2 regions of the Pseudarthrobacter ribosi genome follow, and region 2 is predicted to be linked to the other one. Evidence: predicted binding sites of a transcription regulator. Region 2 holds the regulator's gene; the other holds the start of a gene.
The links. The regulator LexA, encoded in region 2, represses DNA repair genes until DNA is damaged. The targets are predictions, from matches to a motif close to TCGAACANNTGTTCGA.

Region 1: ruvA (Holliday junction branch migration protein RuvA) is a predicted target of LexA. The motif match lies at 1,554-1,569, and genes of this name have one in related genera.

What each region holds. Positions count from the first base shown of each region.
Region 1 is NZ_JBVAYZ010000003.1:235,144-241,575, reverse strand. Features, by position in the region: gene ruvB (Holliday junction branch migration DNA helicase RuvB) at 1-860, opposite strand, end outside; gene ruvA (Holliday junction branch migration protein RuvA) at 853-1,500, opposite strand; gene ruvC (crossover junction endodeoxyribonuclease RuvC) at 1,607-2,194, opposite strand; gene ACZYZ5_RS04755 (YebC/PmpR family DNA-binding transcriptional regulator) at 2,191-2,946, opposite strand; gene pdxT (pyridoxal 5'-phosphate synthase glutaminase subunit PdxT) at 2,950-3,651, opposite strand; gene ACZYZ5_RS04745 (Mur ligase family protein) at 3,733-5,052, shown strand; gene ACZYZ5_RS04740 (type 1 glutamine amidotransferase) at 5,049-5,837, shown strand; gene ACZYZ5_RS04735 (GNAT family N-acetyltransferase) at 5,944-6,417, shown strand.
Region 2 is NZ_JBVAYZ010000007.1:194,134-200,565, reverse strand. Features, by position in the region: gene hisB (imidazoleglycerol-phosphate dehydratase HisB) at 1-245, opposite strand, end outside; gene ACZYZ5_RS09985 (histidinol-phosphate transaminase) at 311-1,429, opposite strand; gene ACZYZ5_RS09980 (LysM peptidoglycan-binding domain-containing protein) at 1,486-1,917, opposite strand; gene lexA (transcriptional repressor LexA) at 2,276-3,025, shown strand; gene ACZYZ5_RS09970 (ATP-dependent DNA helicase) at 3,100-5,193, opposite strand; gene hflX (GTPase HflX) at 5,186-6,432, opposite strand, start outside.

The DNA.
Region 1 (6,432 bases), on a different contig from region 2:
ATGGCCAGGGTGGACAGGCCCACGGGCCCTCCGCCGAATTTGGTGATGAGGGCCTCCAGGACGGCCCGGTCGAGCCGGTCCAGTCCGCGTTTGTCGACCTCATACATGTCCAGCGCCGCGGAGGCGGCGCGGGCGTCGATCTGCTCGATGCCGTGCACCAGCGCCCAGTCGCGGACCCGGCGCAGGAGCCGGTTGGCGATGCGGGGCGTGCCGCGGGAGCGGCCGGCGATTTCGCTGAAGCCGGCGGAGTTGACCTTGAGATCCAGGAGTCCGGCGGAGCGCCGGAGCACGAGCTCCAGTTCGGCCACGGAGTAGAACTCCAGGTGGCCGGTGAAACCGAAGCGGTCCCGGAGCGGTCCGGGCAGCAGGCCGGCGCGGGTGGTGGCCCCCACCAGGGTGAACGGCGGCAGTTCCAGCGGGATGGCGGTGGCGCCGGCACCCTTGCCGACGATGATGTCGACCCGGAAGTCCTCCATTGCCATGTAAAGCATTTCCTCGGCCGGCCGGGACATCCGGTGGATCTCGTCGAGGAAGAGAACTTCACCTTCGGACAGCGAGGACAGGATGGCTGCCAGGTCGCCGGCGTGCTGGATGGCGGGGCCGCTGCTGATCCGCAGCGGGGCGTTCATCTCGGCCGCGATGATCATGGACAGCGTGGTCTTGCCCAGCCCGGGAGGGCCCGAGAGCAGGACGTGGTCGGCGCTGCGGCCGCGCATGCGCGAGGCCTCCAGGACGAGGGAGAGCTGCCGGCGGACCCGGTGCTGGCCGACGAAGTCGTGTAGGTTCTTGGGCCTGAGGGCGGCTTCGATGACCCGCTCCTCCGGCTCCTCTCCCCCCGCGACCACCGACGGCTCAGCCACGGGCGCCTACCCTGTTCCCGGCGCGGGCGCCGTCCTGGCCCAGCCAGCGGAGGGTGGCACGCAGGATCTCGGCCACGTTGCCCTTCTCGGCCAGTTCGGGGGAATCAGCCAGGGATTTGTCGATGCTGGACGTGGCGTCCTTCTCGGACCAGCCCAGGCTCGTCATGGCGGCGACGACCTGCGGCTTCCAGACCGCTTCGGAGGATGCGGCCGGGGCCGTGGCGCTGGCAGCGGTTCCGAGCGGGACGAGCTTTCCGGCCAGCTCCAGCACGATCCGGCCGGCGACCTTGGGGCCAATGCCGGGCACCTTCGTGAATGCCTTGCCGTCGCCGGAGTGCGCGGCGACCCGGATCGCTTCGGGCTCGTGCACGGCCAGGACGGCCAGCGCCAGCCGAGGCCCGACGCCGCTGACGCTGAGCAGGATATCGAAGACTTCGCGTTCGTCGTCGCTGCCGAAGCCGAACAGGGTGAGGGAATCCTCGCGGACGATCAGGGAGGTGAAGAGCTTCCCCTCCTCGCCGGTGCGGAGCCGGCTGAGGGTCTGCGGGGTGGCGTTCACGCTCATGCCGGCGCCGTTGAGGTCGATCACGGCGGAGGACAGGCCGACGTGCGCTACGGTTCCGCGGAGAAAACTGATCAAAGCCGGGCTCCTGAAAATTCAGCTGAAATAGAGAACCGGGAACACCCGGCTATCCGAACATATCTACGAATACCCTATCAAGCGCTGCGACCGGACAGTCGGACATTCAGCGTGCACGGCGCGCTTTGGCCTCCGCGTCCGCCCAGGCCCGCTGTGCCGGGGTCAGGGACAGGCTGCCCGGTCCGGTGGTGGCTGCGCCCTTGTTGGAAATCCCGCTCCCGGCCCGCCAGGCGTGGGTGATGGCCAGCGCGAGGGCGTCGGCGGCGTCCGCCGGCCGCGGCGGGGCGTCGAGCCGGAGAATCTTAGTCACCAGTTTGGTGACCGCATCCTTGTTGGAGGTACCGCTGCCGGTCACGGCGGCTTTCACCTCGGAAGGTGTGTGCAGGGCCACCGGGATGCCGCGTCGTGCGGCGGCGGCGATCACCACACCCGATGCCTGCGCGACCCCCATCACGGTGCTGACGTTGAGCTGCGAGAAGACGCGTTCGACGGCGAGGACGTGCGGTTCGTACTTGTCGAGCCACTCGTCGATGGAGGTGGCGATGACCAGCAGGCGCTGGTCCAGGCTCTCCTCCGGGGAGGTTCCGACGACGCCGAACGCCACCATGGTGGCGCGGCGGTTCTTTTCGACGTCCACGACGCCGATCCCGCAGCGGGTGAGGCCCGGATCGACGCCGAGGACGCGGAGGGTCACTCGGATTCCAGTGCGGCCTGCACTTCGTCGCTGAGGTCGGCGTTGCTGTAGACGTTCTGGACGTCGTCGAGTTCCTCGAGGGCGTCGACGAGCTTCAGGAACTTCTTGGCGGCCTCGAGATCCAGCGGGACCTGCATGGACGGGACAAACTCTGCCTCGTCGGTGTCGTACTCCATCCCGGCTTCCTTGAGCGCGTCGCGGATGGCCTGCAGGTCGGTCGGCTCGGAGTGGATCTCGAAGCTGTCGCCGTTGTCCTTGACTTCCTCGGCGCCGGCGTCGAGGACGGCCATGAGGACGTCGTCCTCGGTCAGGCCGTTCTTCGGCAGCGACACAACGCCCTTGCGGGAGAAGAGGTAGCTGACCGAACCGGGGTCGGCGATGGTGCCGCCGTTGCGGGAGATGGCGAGCCGGACCTCGGAGGCTGCACGGTTCTTGTTGTCCGTGAGGCATTCGATCAGCAGCGCGGAGCCCTGCGGTCCGCGGCATTCGTACATGATCTCGGTGTAGTCCACGACTTCGCCGGTGAGGCCGGCGCCGCGCTTGATGGCGCGGTCGATGTTGTCAGCGGGGACCGAGGTTTTCTTGGCCTTGGTGACGGCAAGTTCCAGGCCCGGGTTGCCGGCGAGGTCCGGGCCGCCCATGCGTGCGGCAACTTCGATGTTCTTGATCAGCTTGGCGAACGACTTGGCCCGGCGGCTGTCGAGGATGGCCTTCTTGTGCTTGGTCGTCGCCCATTTGGAGTGGCCTGACATGCTTTACGCTTCTCCTCTGATCATTCGGATGAACAATTCGTGCACGCGCTTCTCCCCCGTCACTTCCGGGTGAAAGGAGGTGGCCAGCAGCTTGCCGGCACGCACTGCAACAATTCTAGCCGTCCCGGCCAGCGCCTCGGGGTGGGATGCCTTGGAAGGTTCCACGGTGGCGAGGACCTCCACGCCGGCGCCGACGCGTTCCACCCACGGTCCGCGGATGAAGACGGCGTGGACAGGGGCGACGCCGTCGGCGGTGGCGCTGAAATCGAGGCCCTTGAAATCGAGGTCCGTCTCAAAGGATTCGCGCTGCCGGCCGAAGGCGTTCCGGCGCACCGTGATGTCCAGTCCGCCGAAGGTCTGCTGGGGGTTGCCGGCGAGGTCCAGGGCGGGGTCGGTGATTTCCTCCGCGAGGAGGATCATCCCGGCGCAGGAGCCGTAGACCGGCAGCCCGTCCCGGATCCGTTGGCGCAGCGGGTCGCGGAGCCCGAAGGCGCGGGACAGCTTGTCGATGGTGGTCGATTCGCCGCCGGGAATAATGAGGCCGTCGAGGCCGTCGAGTTCGGCCGGCCGGCGCACGCCGACGCCTGTGGCACCGGCCGCTTCCACAGCGTGCAGGTGTTCCCGGAAGTCGCCCTGAAGTGCGAGGACGCCGATCCGCAGGCCTGTTCCCACGCGGGAAGCGGACGCAGAAGTGGGGTTGGTCATCGGACCAGCATAGTGGCCCGGACACGTCGCCTGCCGCCTCCCGGCGGGCTTCCATGCCGCCGCTGGGATATATTACAGAGCATGTTTTACTTCAGCGTTCCGCTCGGCAAGCTCGTCCGCCGGGTCTCCCGGCTTAGGGGCGGAGGCTCCGCCCTTCCCGGGCTCGTGGTCGAAAAAATCGACGCCGGCTTCATGCGCAGGACACTGTCCACGCTGCCGCACGGCGTCGCCGTCGTCAGCGGCACGAACGGCAAGACGACCACCACGAAGATGGTGGTGGAACTGCTCGAGAGTCAAGGCCTAAAGGTTTTCACGAACCGCACCGGCAGTAACTTCACCCGCGGGGTGGCCGCTGCGCTGCTTGGTGAGGTGGACTGGCGGGGACGGCTGAAGGCGGACGTCGCCGTGCTGGAACTGGACGAGGCCCACGCGGTGCATTTCGTCAACCAGGTGCCGCCGCGCTACTGCCTGCTGCTGAACGTCCTGCGGGACCAGCTGGACCGCTTCGGCGAGATCGACAAGACGGCGCAGCTGCTGCAGCACATCGCTTCCAAGACCACGGGCACGGTCGTGCTGAACCGGGAGGACCCGCGTGTCGCGCGAATCGCGGAAACCCTCACAACAGCCACCGGCACCGGTCCCGACGTCCTTTACTTCGGCCTCGACAATTCCCTGCTGAGCACCTTCCCTAACGACGACGAGATGCGGGCCGCCCCCGGCAGCCCGGTGCCGCCGGCTCCCGCGAAGCCGCACGCCGACGTCGTGCTGCGCCGGGTGGGTGCGGCGGACGCGGATTTTGAGTACGACGGCGTCACGGCCACCACCGCGATGAAGCTCCGCGGCGTCTACAACATCTTCAACGCCGCGGCCGCGCTGACCCTCGCCAGGGCCATCGCGGTGAGGGACTCCAGCCTTGGAGAAACGGCGGTGGCGGACAACGAGGGCCTGCTGAAGGCACTGGCCGACGTGGCGCCGGCGTTCGGCCGCGGCGAGAGCCTGGTCGTTGACGGCCTGCCGCTGGACCTGGTGCTGGTGAAAAACCCCAGTGGCTTCCGGCTCGGGCTGAAGTCCTTCCCGGCCGCGGGGTACGCCACGATGATCGCGATCAACGACAACTACGCCGACGGCCGGGACATGTCCTGGCTCTGGGACGTCGAATTCGACACCCTCCGGGAGGAAGGCGTGGACCAGTTGAGCGGCTCGCGCGCCTACGACATGGCGCTTCGCCTGCAGTACGACGATGTCGCGATCGGCGCGGTGAATACCGAGATTGCGCCCGCGCTGGCGGCCTTCATCAGCGGCCCCCGGGACAAACCGAAGCGGGTCTTCTGCACCTACACAGCGATGCTGGCGATCCGCCGCGAGCTGTCCAAAATCACCACAGTGGAGGTGGTCTCATGACCCCCCAGCCTGAGTCCACGTTCTCCTTCGGGCACGAGCTTCCGCCCGAGGAATCCCCGGCGCCCAGCAAGGGCACAATCCGGGTCCTGCAGCTGTACCCCCGGGACATGAACATCTACGGCGACTGGGGCAACGCCCTGGTGCTGGCCCAGCGGCTGCGCTGGCACGGGTACACGCCGGAGCTGCTCGAGTACAACGTCGGCGACGCCTTTCCCTCCGACATAGACCTAATCGTCGGCGGCGGGGGGCAGGACAGCGGTCAGCTCGTCATCCAGGATGACCTGCTGTCGCGTGAGACCGTCCTGAAAGAGCTGGCCGAGGACGGCACCCCGATGCTGGTGATCTGCGGGCTCTACCAGCTGTTCGGGAAGTTCTTCAAGACCAGGACGGGGTCCGTGATTCCCGGGATCGGCATCCTGGACGTGGAGACCCACGGTACGGACGAGCGGCTGATCGGCAACGTGTCGGTCTCCTCCCCCGAGTTCGGCACCGTCCTGGGGTATGAGAACCACAGCGGCCAGACCACGCTTGGTCCGGGAGTGTCGCCGCTGGGCACCACTGCCAAGGGCACCGGCAACAACAGCACCGACGGCCGGGAAGGAGCCCGCTACCGGAATATCGTGGCGAGCTACCTGCACGGCTCCCTGCTGCCCAAGAACCCGGTGCTGGCGGACTTCCTCATCCGGACCGCCGTCGAACGCAAGTACGGCAGCTTCTCCCCCGGCACCCCGGACGACTCCTACGCCGTCCTGGCCCGCGAGCACGCCGCGCGCCGCCCGCGTTGACGTTGTCGGATGCGAAATCGCCGGAAAGCAGCGCAGTCGCCGGAACGTTTCGGCGACCCGCACGCTTCCGGCGACCTCAGCGGGCAGGCTTACGAGGAGCAGAGCGATGATCCGGATTGACCGCGACGACCCCGGGCGTGGCGACGTCCGGCAGCTCCTGGACGAGCACCTCGCGGACATGTTCGCCACCTCGCCCGCCGAAAGCGTGCACGCGCTAGATTATGCGGCCCTTGCGGGACCGGCCATCACGTTCTGGACCGCGCGCGAGGATTCCGAGGTGCTCGGCTGCGGGGCGCTGAAAGATCTCCAGCGGGGCCAGTGCGAGATCAAGTCCATGCGCACCGCTGCGCACGCACGGGGCCGAGGCATCGCCGCTCTCCTGCTGGCGCACATCCTGGCAGAAGCCCGGGTGTGCGGTTATGACCGCGTGTACCTTGAGACCGGTAGCCAAGACTTCTTCGCGCCGGCGCGGCGTCTGTACCAGCGTCACGGCTTCAGCATCTGCCCGCCCTTCGCCGACTACGGCGACGACCCGAACAGCGTCTATATGACCTTGGCCCTGGACCCGGGCCGGCCGTAGCCCCGCACGTTTTCG
Region 2 (6,432 bases):
ATGGCCACATCCTCGACCGTGTGGTGGACATCTATGTGGGTGTCGCCGGTGGCCTTGACCGTCATGTCGATCAGGGAGTGCTTGCTCAGCGCCGTCAGCATGTGGTCGTAGAACGGGACCGAGGTGCTGATGTCCGAGACACCGGTGCCGTCCAGGTTGATCTCGACCAGCACGGATGACTCGCTGGTGGTCCGTTCCATGCGTGCGGTCCGGCCCTCGGCAGCGGTTGATCCGGTGTTGCTCATGTGGGTGTCCTTTTGGATGACGACGGTGCCCGGCGTGCAGGCAGGGTGGGTGTCCTGGGTTAAGTCTAGGCGGGCTGCACGGCGCGGCGGGCCAGGATCCGTTCGAGGGCTTCGAGGAAGGCTGTGGTTTCCGTCTCAGTCCCGGCGGTGACGCGCAGATGCCCGGGAATGCCGACGTCGCGGATCAGCACCCCGGCCTCGAGCAGGCCCTGCCAGACCTCGTGTGGGTTGTCCAGACCGCCGAAGAAGACGTAGTTCGAGTCGGAGGCAGCCGGTTTGAGGCCCATCCGCTGCAGTTCGGACACGATCCTGTCCCGCTGGCGCTTGATGTCCTCGACGTCGGCCATCAGCGCGACCCGGTGGTGCAGGGCGGCCAGGGCCGCCGCCTGGGTGATGGCCGAGAGGTGGTACGGGAGCCGGACCAGGCGCAGGGCGTCGGTCACCTCGGGCGCTGCGGCCATGTAGCCAACCCGGGCGCCGGCGAGGGCGAAGGCCTTGCTCATGGTCCGCGAGACGATCAGCCGTTCCCGGCCCGGCAGCAGCGCGAGGGCGCTGGGCGTGCCGTCATGGGCGAACTCGTGGTACGCCTCGTCGACGATCACGATGGTCTGGCTGGCTTCCCCGGCCTCGTAGACGGCCTCCACGACGTCCAGGCCCAGCCCGGTGCCGGTGGGGTTGTTCGGGGAGCACAGGAAGACGATGTTCGGCTGGAGTTCGCGGACCTGGCTGGCGGCCGAGGCGGCACTGAGTCCATAGTCGTCGGCGCGGACCCCGACGATGTACCCGGTGTCCGTGCCGGAGGCCAGCAGCGGGTACATGGAGTACGTGGGAGGGAAGCCGAGGGCGGTGCGCCCCGGGCCGCCGAACGCCTGAAGGATCTGCTGGAGAACCTCGTTGGAGCCGTTTGCGGCCCAGATGTTGTCCGCACCCAGACCGTGCCCGAGGTAGTCGGCGAGGGCTTCGCGCAGTTCCGTGAACTCGCGGTCCGGGTAGCGGTTCAGGCCGGCCGCGGCAATCGTGACAGCCTCGGAAATGGCGGCGCGCACGTCGGCCGGGACACCATGGGTGTTCTCATTGACGTTGAGCAGGATGGGCACCTCCAGCTGCGGCGCGCCGTACGGCGTCAGGCCGCGCAGGTTGGTCCGGAGGGGAAGTCGGTTCAGGCGCTCTAGCTGGTCAGTCACTGCACCAGTTTAAGTGAGATAGCGGCGGGCCCTGAAACTGTGACGGGTCGAACAGGTTACTTGGACGGGATGAAGAGCGCCTGGCCGGGCACAACACGGGCGGCTTCGAGGTTGTTCAGCTGGATGATATCCGTGACGACGTCGCGGGGGTCGCGCTCCGGTGCCACGGATGCGGCGATGGCCCAGAGGGACTCACCGGGCTGCACCGTAACGGTCACGGTGGGGGTCAGCGACAGCCCGGCTGCGGACTCCGCCGCCTTGGCCGGGGCATTGAGGAAGCCGCTGAACGAGAGTATGAGCGCGGCCAGCAGGATCAGCGGCACCCCGATGAGGACAAAGCGCCCCCGCCGGGTGAGCCGCAGCGGCGCCTGCTTGACCCGCTGCTTGCGAACGGCGCCCGGGACGGCGGACGCACCGCCGTCGCGCCGGCCGTAGTCGCCGACTGCGTCGCGGCCGAAAGTGTCGTGAAACGCGCTTGATGCTGACATGAACTGAGCCCTCCTGGACCATACTGTGCCGCCCGGCGTACTCCACGTACTTGCCGCCAACCGGCCTAACCTTCGAACAAAGAACCGAACGTCACGCTGTACCGAACAGTCCACCGCCCTCAAACTGCGAAGAACTAGAACACATATTCGAACCTTGCTTGTTCTGTTTTAGCACTTATTAACGAACAATGTCGAGACTCGCTAGAACAAATGTTTGAAAATGCCCTGTGGCTGGCCTACGTTTGAGTCAAAGAACAACCACTTCTGCAGTTGATCAGCAGGGTCTGACATTTCAGGCCGGAAGTTCCCGGCAGCCGCAGCCACGGCGGCCGGGCGGAACGGAAAGGCGTTGGCGAACATGGCAGCACAAGCCACTGGCGGCAGGGCCACCCAGCGGGGCCCGCAGGCGGCCCGGCCACCCAAAAGCCTCACCGTCCGGCAAAAGAAGATCCTGGAGACCATCCAGCGCTCGGTCACGGACAACGGCTATCCACCCTCCATGCGCGAGATCGGCGACACCGTCGGCCTGGCAAGCCTCTCCAGCGTCACCCACCAGCTCTCACAGCTGGAAAAGCTTGGCTACCTGCGGCGTGACCCGAAGCGCCCCCGAGCCATGGAAGTGCTGATGCCGCTGACCCTCGACGAGGGAACCACCAAGATTTCAGGGGCCGAGAAGTCCGGCGGCCTGCGCACTGTCGGCGGATTGTCCGTGTCCGAACTGGCCAGCGCCACCGACACCGCGATGGTGCCGCTGGTGGGCCGCATCGCCGCTGGCGGGCCGATCCTGGCCGACCAGGTCGTCGAGGACGTGATGCCGCTGCCCCGCCAGCTCGTGGGCCACGGCGAACTCTTTATGCTCAAGGTGGCGGGGGACTCGATGATCGACGCCGCCATCTGCGACGGCGACTGGGTGGTGGTGCGCCAGCAGGGCGACGCTGTCAACGGTGACATCGTCGCCGCGCTGCTGGACGACGAGGCGACGGTCAAGACGTTCCGCCAGCGCGACGGCCACACCTGGCTGCTGCCGCAGAACACCCAGTACGAGCCCATCCTCGGCGATCACGCCGTCATCATGGGCAAAGTCGTCTCGGTGCTGCGCTCCCTCTAGGACCAGTCAAGGCGCGGCAACAGCTGCGAACAGGGGCCCCGCCATCCGGCGGGGCCCCTGGCGTTCGCACCGTACTACGTGGCGGGCTGCCCGGATTCCTTGGCGAGCCGCTCCAGGGCCGAGAGTGCGATCGCGGTGTCGGTGGTGGGCCAGAACGGCGGCAGGGCGGCGCGGAGGAATCCCCCGTAGCGCTCGGTGGAGAGCCGTGAGTCCAGCACTGCCACCACTCCCCTGTCGGTCGTCGTGCGGATCAGGCGGCCGGCGCCCTGGGCCAACCGGATGGCGGCGTGGGTCGCGGACACGCTCATGAAGCCGTTGCCTCCGGCCTGGGCCACCGCACGGGACCGTGCCGTCATCAGCGGATCGTCCGGCCGCGGGAACGGAATCCGGTCGATCACGACGAGGCGGCAGGACGTCCCCGGCACGTCGACACCCTGCCACAGCGACATGGTGCCGAAGAGGCAGGTGTCCGGCTCGTCGGCGAACTGTTTCACCAGCGCGGTCATGGTCGAATCCCCCTGGCAGAGGATGCTCATGTCCAGCCGCGGCCGCAGGGCCTCAGCGGCGTCCTCGGCGGCGCGCCGGGACGAGAACAGGCACAGAGCCCCGCCGCCGGAGGCCCGGATCAGCTTCTCGAGCTCGTCGATGGCCTCCGGGGACGTGCCGCGGCCGGGTTTGGGCAGGTGCTTGGCCACATAGAGGATGCCCTGTTTCGGGTACTCGAAGGGCGAGCCGACGTCGACCCCGGTCCAGCTCGGGGCACCGGGTCCGACCAGGCCCAGGCCGGCGGCGGCCGGTTCGAAGGCGGACCCGATCGCCAGGGTCGCCGAGGTCAGGATCACGGTGTGGTCCGCGAACAGACCCTCGCGGAGCCGCCCGGCGACGCTGAGCGGGGCAATGTTGATCAGGGCCGGCGCGGACTCGTCGGGCTGGGAATACCCCTGCTGCGGGTCGAAGGTGCTGTTGCGGGAGAACCAGACCACCTCGCGGTTTTCGCGGGCGGCGAGCAGCCGTTCGCAGAGCTCTAGGATCACCATGAGGCGGGAGCGCGCGAGCTGGCGGCCGCCGTCGGCCGTGTTGGCGCTGTCCCCCTTGGAGTCCGAGAGCGCCGCGCGGCAGGCGTCCCGCAGCTGGTCCACGCAGTCCAGTTGTTCGCTGTTCAGGCCGTTGGGCATGAGTCCGCCGGGGACCCCTTCAATGGCAAGTTCGAGGTTGGACGCGGCGTTGTTCAGAGCGTCCACGGTGATGCCCGTGTTTTTCCGGGCCCCGGACGCGGCGACGTGCACCATCGCGACGGAGAGCTGGCCGGACACGGCGCCCGTCACCCGGTCCTGCAGCTCGTGGGCCTCATCGACCACCACAACGTCGTACTCCGGCAGGACCGCGAGGCCCTCGAAGGCGCTGACGGCCAGCATGGCGTGGTTGGTGACGACCACGTCGGCGTCCGCGGCGTTCTGCCGGGCCAGTTCGCTGAAACATTCGGCCGCGAGGGGGCACTTCTGCGCGCCCAGACACTCCATTGAGGTGACGGAGACCTGCCGCCAGGCACGGTCCGTGACCCCGGGCAGGAGTTCGTCCCGGTCCCCCGTCACGGTGTCCTCGGCCCACTCGCGCAGCCGGACGACTTCCTTGCCGAGCTGGGACGACGGGCCGCCCATCGCCGCGGCGAAATGCGGGACGGCGGTGTCCTCGCCGAGCGAGAAGAGCTGGCCTTCGGAGGGCTCCTCGGAGGGGAAACCGCCTTCGAGCTTGTGACGGCACACATAGTTGGAGCGGCCCTTGACGAGGGCGACCTTGACGGGCCGTTCCAGCGCCGGGGTGATGGTCTTCAGCAGCCGGGGCAGGTCCCTGCCGACGATCTGGGTCTGCAGGGCCAGCGTGGCGGTGGAGACCAGGGTGGGCTTGTCGCTGACCAGCGAATGGGCGATCAGCGGGATCAGGTAGGCGAGGGACTTGCCGGTTCCCGTGCCGGCCTGGACCAGCAGGTGGTCGCCGCTGTCAATCGCGTGCGCCACCTGCCGGGCCATCTCATGCTGGCCGTCGCGGCTTTGGCCGCCCATGCCGGACACGGCGCGGTCGAGAAGTTCGATAACGAACTCCCCGCCGGCCGGGCCGCGTGTTCCTGCCGAACGTTCTCCGTCGGGTTCGGTCCCCGCGGCGTCAGTCATTGCTGATGAACGAATCCAGTTCAGCGGCGAATCCTTCGCGCACCATCACGACGGCGCGGGTGCCCGCTTCCTCGTGGTCAAGGCTGAGGATCTCGGCGTCGGTTTCGTGCAGCTTGCTGAGCAGGTCCCCGCGGTTGTACGGGATCATCAGTTCGAGCTTCACGCTGGGACGGGGGATGCCTTCGCTGACGGCCTTGAGCAGTTCCGGGATGCCCTCGCCGGTGCGTGCCGACACCACCACGTGGCGCGGTTCGCGCTGCTTGAGCCGTTCGATCACGAAGGGATCCGCGGCGTCGGCCTTGTTCAGGACGATGATTTCCGGCACCTTGCGGGCGTCGACCTCGCTGAACACCTTGCGGACGGCGGCGATCTGGCCTTCCGGATCCGGGTGGGAGACGTCCACAACGTGCAGGATCAGGTCCGCGTCAGCGACTTCCTCCAGGGTGGAGCGGAAAGCCTCCACGAGCTGGGTGGGGAGCGATCGGACGAAACCCACGGTATCGGCCAGGGTGTAGCCCAGCCCGTCCGAGGTCTCGGCCTTGCGGACCGTCGGGTCCAGGGTGGCGAACAGGGCGTTCTCCACCAGCACACCGGCGTCGGTCAGCCGGTTCAGCAGCGAGGACTTGCCGGCGTTGGTGTACCCGGCGATCGCAACGGACGGCACGGAATTGCGACGGCGGTTGGCGCGTTTGGTCTCCCGGGCCGGTTTCATCGCGGCGATTTCACGCCGCAGCTTGGCCATCCGGGTGCGGATCCGGCGGCGGTCCAGTTCGATCTTGGTTTCACCGGGACCGCGCGAGCCCATGCCGGCACCGGCGCCGCCCACCTGGCCACCGGCCTGGCGGGACATCGAGTCACCCCAGCCGCGCAGGCGCGGGAGCAGGTATTCGAGCTGGGCCAGTTCAACCTGGGCCTTGCCCTCGCGGCTCTTGGCGTGCTGGGCGAAGATGTCCAGGATCAGGGCCGTGCGGTCGACGACCTTGACCTTGACGATGTCTTCCAGGCTGCGGCGCTGGGACGGTGCCAGTTCGGCGTCGACGACGACGGTGTCGGCGCCGGTGGACATCACGATGTCCTTGAGCTCCTGGGCCTTGCCGGAGCCGAGGAAGGTTCCCGGGTCGGGCTTGGCGCGGCGCTGCACGATCCCGTCGAGGACCTCAGAGCCGGCGGTCTCGGCGAGAGCGGCGAGTTCGCGGAGCGAGTTCTCGGCGTCGGCGAGCGTGCCTTCGGTCCAGAGGC